Regions from separate parts of the Achromobacter sp. genome, predicted to be linked through region 4. Evidence: predicted binding sites of a transcription regulator. Region 4 holds the regulator's gene; each other region holds the start of a gene.
The links. The regulator sigma-54, encoded in region 4, starts transcription at its own class of promoters, with help from an activator protein. The targets are predictions, from matches to a motif close to TGGCANGNAANCTGCTTT.
Positions count from the first base shown of each region.

Region 1: a site for sigma-54 is predicted at 1,428-1,445, ahead of ACO6D5_RS15950 (TorF family putative porin). Genes of this name have one in related genera too.
Region 2: a site for sigma-54 is predicted at 1,397-1,414, ahead of ACO6D5_RS21280 (CmpA/NrtA family ABC transporter substrate-binding protein). Genes of this name have one in related genera too.
Region 3: a site for sigma-54 is predicted at 820-837, ahead of urtA (urea ABC transporter substrate-binding protein). Genes of this name have one in related genera too.

Region 1 covers NZ_DBHKZA010000039.1:11,698-13,898, forward strand. Annotated here, with positions in the region: gene ACO6D5_RS15945 (LysR family transcriptional regulator) at 1-481, shown strand, start outside; gene ACO6D5_RS15950 (TorF family putative porin) at 576-1,328, opposite strand; gene ACO6D5_RS15955 (hypothetical protein) at 1,674-2,201, opposite strand, start outside.
Region 2 covers NZ_DBHKZA010000062.1:29,511-31,711, reverse strand. Annotated here, with positions in the region: gene ACO6D5_RS21280 (CmpA/NrtA family ABC transporter substrate-binding protein) at 1-1,261, opposite strand, end outside; gene ACO6D5_RS21275 (ANTAR domain-containing response regulator) at 1,654-2,201, shown strand, end outside.
Region 3 covers NZ_DBHKZA010000008.1:63,123-65,323, forward strand. Annotated here, with positions in the region: gene urtA (urea ABC transporter substrate-binding protein) at 1-746, opposite strand, end outside; gene atzF (allophanate hydrolase) at 1,119-2,201, shown strand, end outside.
Region 4 covers NZ_DBHKZA010000013.1:68,377-70,577, forward strand. Annotated here, with positions in the region: gene ACO6D5_RS07035 (hypothetical protein) at 1-258, shown strand, start outside; gene ACO6D5_RS07040 (RNA polymerase factor sigma-54) at 354-1,832, opposite strand; gene ACO6D5_RS07045 (sigma-54 interaction domain-containing protein) at 1,977-2,201, opposite strand, start outside.

The DNA of each region.
Region 1 (2,201 bases), on a different contig from region 4:
GCTGCTGGACGCGTTCGACAACGGCGACCTGGAAGCCGTCATCGTCGGCCAGGAAGATGACCGCCGCGACGGCGAAGACCTGGGACCCGAGCATTTCGGCTGGTTCGCCGCCCCGAGCTTTGAATGGCGCGCGGGCGAACCGCTCAGGCTGGCCGCCTTGATGCCTTGCTGCCAGGTCCGCAACACGGCGATCCTGGCCTTGGACCGGCACGAGATCGCGTGGAACGAGGTCTTCGTAGGCGGCGGCTATGCCGTCATGGCTGCGGTCTCGGCCGGCTTGGCGATCGGCGCCCTGGCATGCCGCCTGGCGCCGGCCGATACGATCGAAGTGGGCGAACGTTTTTCGCTGCCCGCCCTGCCCGCGTCGCGCATCACACTGCACTCGACGTTGACGGACTCGCGGTCGCGCGACGCGCTGCGCACGATCGCGGCTGCCTACCGGGAACACCGCAGCGTCAGGCCGTCACCGCCGCAACAATAAAAAAAGGGGAATTGATGGGGACTGCCCATCAGGCAGTCTCCATCAATTCCCCAAAAGGCCGGCGCGTTTTCAAGGCGCCGCCACGGATTTCGATTCAGAACGCGCGAGATACCGAGAAGACCGCGCCCAGGCGGCCCGACGGGTGGCCGTATTTGGTCGGCAGCCAGTTGTCCTTGGTGGCGCCGACCGCGGCCAGGCCCAGCACCCAGCCCTTCAAGTCCTTGGTCACGCCGACTTTGTAGTCAACGTAATGGCCGATCGAATCGCCGTCCATGTTCGATTGGTTCTTCAGCTTCTGATAGCCCAAGTGGCCGAGAAGGCCCCAGCCATCGCCCAGATCGAACGTGGCCGTGCCGTCCAGGTACCAGGTGCCTTTGCTGTCGGGCGTGCTGAAGAAGTCGCTGGGCGTGTAGGAATACTTCAGCGAGTAGTTGCCGTAGGACGCGCCCACGTACAGGTCGGTGTTGTTGTAGTTGCCGCCCTTGGGCGAACTGGAGCCCGGGTAGTAGTAGTGCAGCACCCCGGCGTCCAGCGTGAAGCCGCCGCCGACGTCGCCCTTCCAGCCGCCGTAGAAATCCATTTCCAGGTTGCCGTCGGTGAACACGAAGTTGGAGACGTTGGAGTTCCAGTTGCCCAGGTAGAAGCCGGAACTGTGGGTCAGGTCGATACCCAGCTGCACGGCAGGACGGAAGTCGGTCTGCGAGTAGCCGCGGAACCGGTAGTCGCTGGCAATGGTGGCGTTGCCGCTAAGAGAAAAACCGCCCCCCAGATCGGTGGGTTCAGCCTGGGCCGTCGAGGCGAAACAAGCGGCAAGCGCAAAAGGCAAGGCTAGCAACGTCTTCTTCATGGTGCGGAGTCCTGATCGGATTTAACGAGGAGGAGGACGGCCTCGCGGCGCATCCCTCTGACCGGCTTTGCTGCGGTGGGTTACCGGCTCACTTTCCAATAAGCAATGTCCGTGCCAGGTTTCAAGCGGGTGACAATCGGCTGTCGGGCTGTTGAATCCGTATTGCCGTGCACCAGAAGCGTGCAAGGGCTCCGCCGCCCCTTGCGGCGCGTGCGTCAAAACGGGGAATCTGCGCCACATTGGAGCGCCGGTCCTGCGCCCACAATAAAAAACCCCGGTCCGCGCAATGCGCGTCCGGGGTTTCGCTTGCATCCGCAGCGCTTTACAGCGCCGCGTGCGGCAGGCTTAGTTGGCCGAGGGCGGGGGCGGCGGAGCAACGTCGCCCGCGGCCGGCGGAGGAGGCGGCGCGCCGCGGCCCTTGCCGCCATGGCGCCCTTCCATCTTGGCGTGGCGTTCCTGCATCTTGGCTTCGCGGTCCTTGACCAGCTTCGTCACCTGGCCGCGCTGCGTGTCATTCAGGCTGTCCCAGACGGCGAGCCACTGGTCGCGTACCTGCTGACCCTGCGCGCGGAACTGGTCGCGCGTCTGATCCGATTGCGCCATCAGGGCGCGCGGATCCAGCTTGCCGCTGTCCAACTGGGACTTCAAAAGGTCGTGGCGCTTGCCGCCGGAGGCACGCATGGCTTCGTGCAGGCTGCGCTGGCCGTCCTGGGCGGTCTTGAACAGCGCTTGCTGCTTGTCATCCAGCTTCAGCTGGTCGACCTGCGCCTTGGAGACGGGACCGATGCCGGGGATGAACAGGCCGTCGCGCATGCCCTTGTGGAACTCGCCAGGTTGGCCGTGGTGCATGGCGGCGGGGCCGCCGTCAGCGGG
Region 2 (2,201 bases), on a different contig from region 4:
TGTTGCCGTCCCACACGACGCCGTCGATCAATTTGGAACTGCGCGTTTCGCTGGCGGGCAGCGCCACGCCGGCGGCCGACGCCGCCTGCTTGTAGAGGTCGATGCGGTTGACCTGCCTGGCGATCGCCAGATAGTCCGGATGCTCCTTCAACAGGCCCCAGCGCTTGTGCTGCGTCAGGAACCACATGCCGTCGCTCAGATACGGGAAATTCGCCGCACCGTCGGCGTAGAAGCGCATCGCATGCTCGTCGGTCCACGTCTTGCCCAGCCCGTCGTCATAGCGGCCCTGCATGCGGTCGACGATGCCGCTGGCGTCCGTGTTCACATAGGACTTCGCGGCGATGGTTTCGGCCGTCTTCTGGCGGTTGGCGGCAGACGCGTCGATCCACTTGCCGGCCTCGAGGATCGCTGCAGTGACGGCGCGTGCCGTGTTCGGATTGCGCGACACGAATTCCGCGCTGGTGCCCAGGACCTTTTCGGGATGATCCTGCCAGATGCCTTGCGTGGTCACGGCGGTGAAGCCGATCTTGTCCATGATGGCGCGCGCCCCCCAGGGTTCGCCCACGCAGAAGCCGTCCATGTTGCCCACGCGCATGTTGGCCACCATCTGCGGCGGCGGCACCGTGATGACCTTCGCGTCCTGCATCGGATGGATGCCGTAGGTCGCCAGCCAGTAGTACAGCCACATGGCGTGCGTGCCGGTCGGGAAGGTCTGCGCGAAGGTGTATTCACGCTTGTCGGCCGCCATCAGCTTGGCCAGCGATTCGCCGTCGCGCGCGCCGGCTTGCAGCAGCTTGTTCGACAGCGTGATCGCCTGGCCATTCTGGTTCAGGTTCATCAGCACTGCCATATCCTTCTTCGGCCCGCCGACGCCCAGATGCACGCCATAGACCAGGCCGTACAGCACGTGCGCCATGTCCAGCTCGCCGTTCATGAGTTTGTCGCGCACCGCGGCCCACGAGGCTTCCTTGGACGGCGTGATCGTCACGCCATGCTTCTTGTCGATGCCCAGCACCGACGCCATCACGACCGAAGCGCAATCGGTCAGCGGGATGAAACCGATCTTCACCTCGGTCTTCTCAGGCGCGTCGGTGCCTGCCGCCCAGGCGCCTGCGCGCACCAGCGGATCAACCAGCGACAGCAGGCTGGCGCCCGCCACCGCGCGCGCCGTTCCGCTCAACCACTTGCGGCGGCCGGCGTCAGCGGTCAGGTCCGCGCGGGTGGCGGGTCGGGTGGAGGGGCTACGTGTCACTGGCGTCATGCATGGCTCCTGGCAAAAAAAAACGTTCCGCGCGCCATGGAACCCAGTCCATTGGCGCTGCGGAACGTCGTTGTTCCTAGCCGCGTGGTGCGGCGCGTTGCGTCGGGCGACCGCCGTTGGCCCCCTGATTCCACTTAAGCAATCACCGTGCCAACTGCGTTATTTTTCCCCATACCTGCCCAAATCCCGCGCCAGCGTTGGCTTTACACGAACGCCGCGCGCGCGCCGCGTTGGCCCGGCGCACCAGGCGCGAACCAAGTTGGTGCATCCATCGATGCGGCGGCGCACCACGCCTGTGCGGCTGAGGCCCTGCGGCTGTGCCCGGGCGCTGATCCCCGCACGCCATCGAGATGGCACGGAACTTGCATGACTGAAAGCATCTGGGGGATCTCATGCTGAAAGTCATGCTGCTCAACGATGGCGAGGGACGCGCGGTGTCGCTGCGGCAGACGCTTGCCGCGGCGGGCGTGCGCATCGTCGCGGAAGTGGCGCCCGGCATGGACCTGGCCGCCGCCATCGCCGAGGCCGCCCCCGACGTCGTGCTGATCGACAGCGACGCCCCCGGGCGCGACACGCTGGAAAACGTCTGTGTGGCCAGCGAGCACAGCGACCGCCCGGTCGTGATGTTCACCGACAACGGCAACCGGGACACCATCCGCAGCGCCCTGCGCGCGGGTGTCGCGGCCTATGTGGTGGGCGACGTGCCGGCCGCCCGGATCGAACCGCTGCTGACGGTGGCGATCGAGCGTTTCGCCATGGAGAAGTCTCGCCGCGAAGAACTGCGCGACGCGCAACTGCGCCTGGCCGACCGGCAATGGGTCGAAAGGGCAAAAGGAATATTGATGAAGGCGCGCGCCATTCCCGAGGATGAGGCGCACCGCCTGTTGCGCGAACGCGCCATGCAGAGCCAGAAGCGCTTGGGGGAAGTCGCCCGCGAGGT
Region 3 (2,201 bases), on a different contig from region 4:
TTGCCCAGTTCCTTGTAGAAGGGCACGTTCGAATCGCCGTTGATGGTTGAGATGACGGCCGTCTTGCCGCCCGTGGCGAACTTCTTGATGTTGGCCACGATGGTCTGATAGTCGGAATGGCCGAAGGGGGTGTAGACCTCGTCGATGTCGCTGTCCTTGACGCCCTTGGAATGCAGGAAGGCGCGCAGGATCTTGTTGGTGGTGCGCGGGTAGACGTAGTCGGTGCCCAGCAGCACGAAGCGCTTGGCGCCGCCGCCGTCTTCGCTCATCAGGTATTCCACGGCGGGAATCGCTTGCTGGTTGGGCGCGGCGCCCGTGTAGAACACGTTCTTCTCCAGCTCTTCGCCTTCGTACTGCACGGGATAGAACAGCAGCCCGTTCAATTCCTTGAACACCGGCAGCACCGACTTGCGCGACACCGAGGTCCAGCAACCGAAAACGACCGCCACCTTGTCCTGCGACAGCAGTTGGCGCGATTTCTCGGCGAACAGCGGCCAGTTCGACGCGGGGTCCACCACCACGGCTTCCAGCTTCTTGCCCATCACGCCGCCCGCGGCATTGATTTCGTCGATGGTCATCAGCGCAACGTCCTTGAGCGACGTCTCCGAGATGGCCATCGTGCCCGACAGCGAATGCAGGATGCCGACCTTGATGGTGTCTTCGGCGGCGAATACCTGCGGCATCCACCCGGACATGGCCAACAGGCTCAAGGCGGTCAGTTGCTTTACGGCTAGTCTGCGATTCATGGTGACTCCTGGATGGAATGTGCCGGCCTGGCCGGCAGGAACGATATGAACAACACCCGACAACCTGGACTTCAAAGCAAAAGGCGTGCCAAGTGCGCAGGCAATGTCATGCCGCTGTATGAAGCGGGGGTGTTTACGCGAATGCGCGGGGCGGCCGCGTGGCGGGCGCGCCCGGATCAAAACAGTGCTGCATGCACAAAACAGGTGCGGCGTTTGCCCGCTTGCGGTGCGCGCGAGCGCGCGCCGACGGGGCCGGCAAACCGCGTTCGGCCTTTTATCGCAGGGGGGCTCAGAGGGGAAACATAAAAGCCGGCCAACATGGCACGGCGATTGCTTGGGAATCCGTACTTGTATACAAGAAAGGATTCCAGCATGAATGCCGCAGCATCGCAGAAGCACCCCGTTGGTTGGACGATTGCGCAATGGCAGGCCGCCTATCGCGAAGGCGGGGCGCAGCCCGAAACGCTGCTGTCGGAATACGCCGCCACGCCCGATGGCCCGGCGGACAACGCCTGGATACGGCGGGTGGACCGCGCCACGCTTGAAGAGCAACTGGACGGGCTGCGGCTGATGCTGGCGGCGGCCGGCGGCGACATAGCGCGACTGCCGCTGTATGGCGTGCCGTTCGCCATCAAGGACAACATCGATGCGGCCGGCTGGCCCACCACCGCGGCATGCCCCGAGTTCGCATATACGCCGGGCGAGGACGCGACCGTGGTGCACCGCCTGCGCGCCGCCGGCGCCATCCTGGTGGGCAAGACCAATCTGGACCAGTTCGCGACCGGACTGGTTGGCACGCGGTCGCCGCACGGCCCCGTGGCCAACACCTTCAACCCCGAATACGTCAGCGGCGGCTCCAGCTCCGGGTCGGCGTCCGTGGTGGCGCGCGGCCTGGCGGCGTTCTCGCTGGGGACGGACACCGCGGGCTCGGGCCGCGTGCCGGCGGGGTTCAACAACATCGTCGGCTTGAAGCCCACCAAGGGCTGGTTCAGCACCGCGGGCGTGGTGCCCGCCTGCCGCACGCTGGATTGCGTGTCGATCTTTGCGCTGACCGTGGCCGACGCCGCGCTGGTGGCGGAAGTGGCCGGCGGCTTTGACGAGCGCGACCCGTATTCGCGGGCGATGCCGGCCGGCGCGTCGCTGCCGTGGCCCACGGCGCCCCGCATCGCGATCCCCGCCACGCTGGAATTCTTTGGCGACACGCAGGCCGCCGCCGTCTTCGACGATGCCGTGCGCGCGTTGCAGGCGGCCGGCGCGGAAGTGACCGCCATCGACTTCGCGCCGTTCAACGAGCTGGCCGCGCTGCTGTATCAAGGCCCGTGGGTGGCCGAGCGTTTTGCCGCCGTGCAAGCGTTGTGGCAAGAATCGCCGGAGGCCATCAACCCCGTGGTGCGCGGCATCGTGGAGCAGGCGGCGAACTACAGCGCGCTGGATGCCTTCAAGGCCGAGTACCGC
Region 4 (2,201 bases):
TCCACGCCGAACGACGCCTCCGCCGCCCAGCCGAACCGCCCCTTGCCGGCGGGGCAGATGGCGCCTGCGCCCAATGCGACGCCCTCTACGGGGACCACCGCGCCCGCGATGCAACATAGCGGCACCATGTCTTCGGGCAAGAAGCACTCCGATGAAACGCCCAAGCGTCCTCGCGAGGCCAACGACAACGTGCCACGCACGCCGGCCGCCGGCGCCGCGCCGCCTCCGGGGTATCCGAATTCGGGTGGCTCGAAGTAAGCGTCCGGAACTTGGCAGCCCCCTCGGGGCTGCCATAAAGAAGAAGGCTTCCGCTGGGAAGCCTTCTTTGCGTTCGGCGCCGGCCGGCAAAACCGCTAGTGTTGGCGGCGCAACTCCGCGGGCGGCACGCGCAGTTGCCCGCGGTACTTGGATACGGTACGGCGCGCCAGCAGGATGCCGCTGGAGGCCAGTTGCTGCGTCAGGGCCACATCGGACAACGGCATAGTGGGGTCTTCGGCGTCGACCATTTCCTTGATCAGGGCCCGCACCGCGGCGGCGGAGCACGAACCGCCCGATTCGGTGGCAAGCTCGCGGGAGAAGAAGTGGCGGAACTCGAACACGCCACGCGGCGTCACCATGTACTTGCCCACGGTGGCCCGAGAGACCGTGGACTCGTGCATGTCCAGATCGTCGGCGACTTCGCGCAGCATCAGGGGTCGCAGCGCCACTTCGCCGTACTCAAAGAACGTCTGCTGCCGTTTGACGATGGCCTCTGCGACACGCTGGATGGTGGTGTAACGCTGTTCCACGTTGCGCACCAGCCAGCGCGCCTCCTGCAGCTCTTGGGCCATGGGGCTGCGATCGTCCAAGCGGGCACGGCGGAACAGGTCTGCGTAGGTGCGGTGCAGGCGCGCATGCGGCATCGCGTTACGGTTGGGCAGCACGCGCCAGCGCGCGTGCCACTTGTCCACGAACACGTCGGGCACGACATACACGGGGGCTTCCGCGCTGTAGCGGGCGCCCGGCTTCGGGTCCAGGCTGCGGATGAGCGCGCACGCCTCGCGCAGCGCGTCATCGGAGCAGTCGAGCAGGCGCCGCAGTCCCACGCAGTCGTTCTTCCCCAGGCGGTCCAGATGCTCGCGCACGATGCGCAACGCCAAGTCACGGGTCGCCGGGTCGACAGTACGCGCGGCTGACAGTTGCAGCGTCAGGCATTCGGTCAGGTCGCGCGCGCCCAGGCCAGGCGCGTCCAACTGCTGAACCAGGCGCAGGGCGGTGGTCCATTCCGCGTCATCGGGCGGCGGGTTGAATTCGGGACGGTCCGGGCTGCACAGGCTGTCGAGCGGCACGCGCAGATAGCCATCGTCATCCAGGGCGTCGATGATGAATTCCGCCAGCAGCCGATCACGCGGCTGCAGGTGATAGTTGCCAAGGTCCAGAGACAGGCGTTCACGCATCGATAGCGACGCGCTGGCCCATTGGCCCAGGTCCTTGCCTTCGCCACCGCCGGTGCCGGACGACGGCATGGGGTAATCGCCGGAATAAGTAGGCGCATCGGGAGGCGGTTCCTCGCCTTCAGCGCCCGGCGTCGCCGTCTGCTCCCTGGACGTGTCGGCGCCGTGGGCGTCGTCGGCGTCGTTGCCGAAACCCAGAGGCTTCGCGTCCAGGCCGTTGGCCGTACCGTCGGTTTCCTGCTCGTCGCCGTCTTCAAGAAAGGGATTGGTGGCCAGCGCATGCTCCACCGCGGTCGTGAACTCAAGCGCCGACATCTGCAGCAGCTTGACGGACTGCTGCAGCCGGGGCGCCAGCGTCATCTGCTGTCGCAGGCGCAATTCTTGCGTAGGGTGGCCCAATCGAGTCTCCTTGCCGGGAGCCGCCGGAAGGCGGCGTATCCTGGATACTCATGCAAGATCCATGCCAGGTGGACTTGCGGGCGGGCATCGAGAGGAGGGCGGCCGCTTGCGGAGCCGCTATTACAAGCCGGCGGTAAGAACTGCTCAGCGGTCCGCCAGGCCTTCCTTGTCGTACACATCCAGCCGGTTGTAGAGCGTCTTCAGGCTGACGCCCAAGGTGTCTGCCGCCAAGCGCTTGTCACCGTCATGGTGCGCCAGCGTCGCCAGGATGAACTCGCGCTGGGCCCGGCCCAGCGGCATGCCGACCGGAAAGTTCAGCGAACCGTCACGCAATTCCGTCCGTTGGCGCGCCGGGCCCCGCGCCAGGAG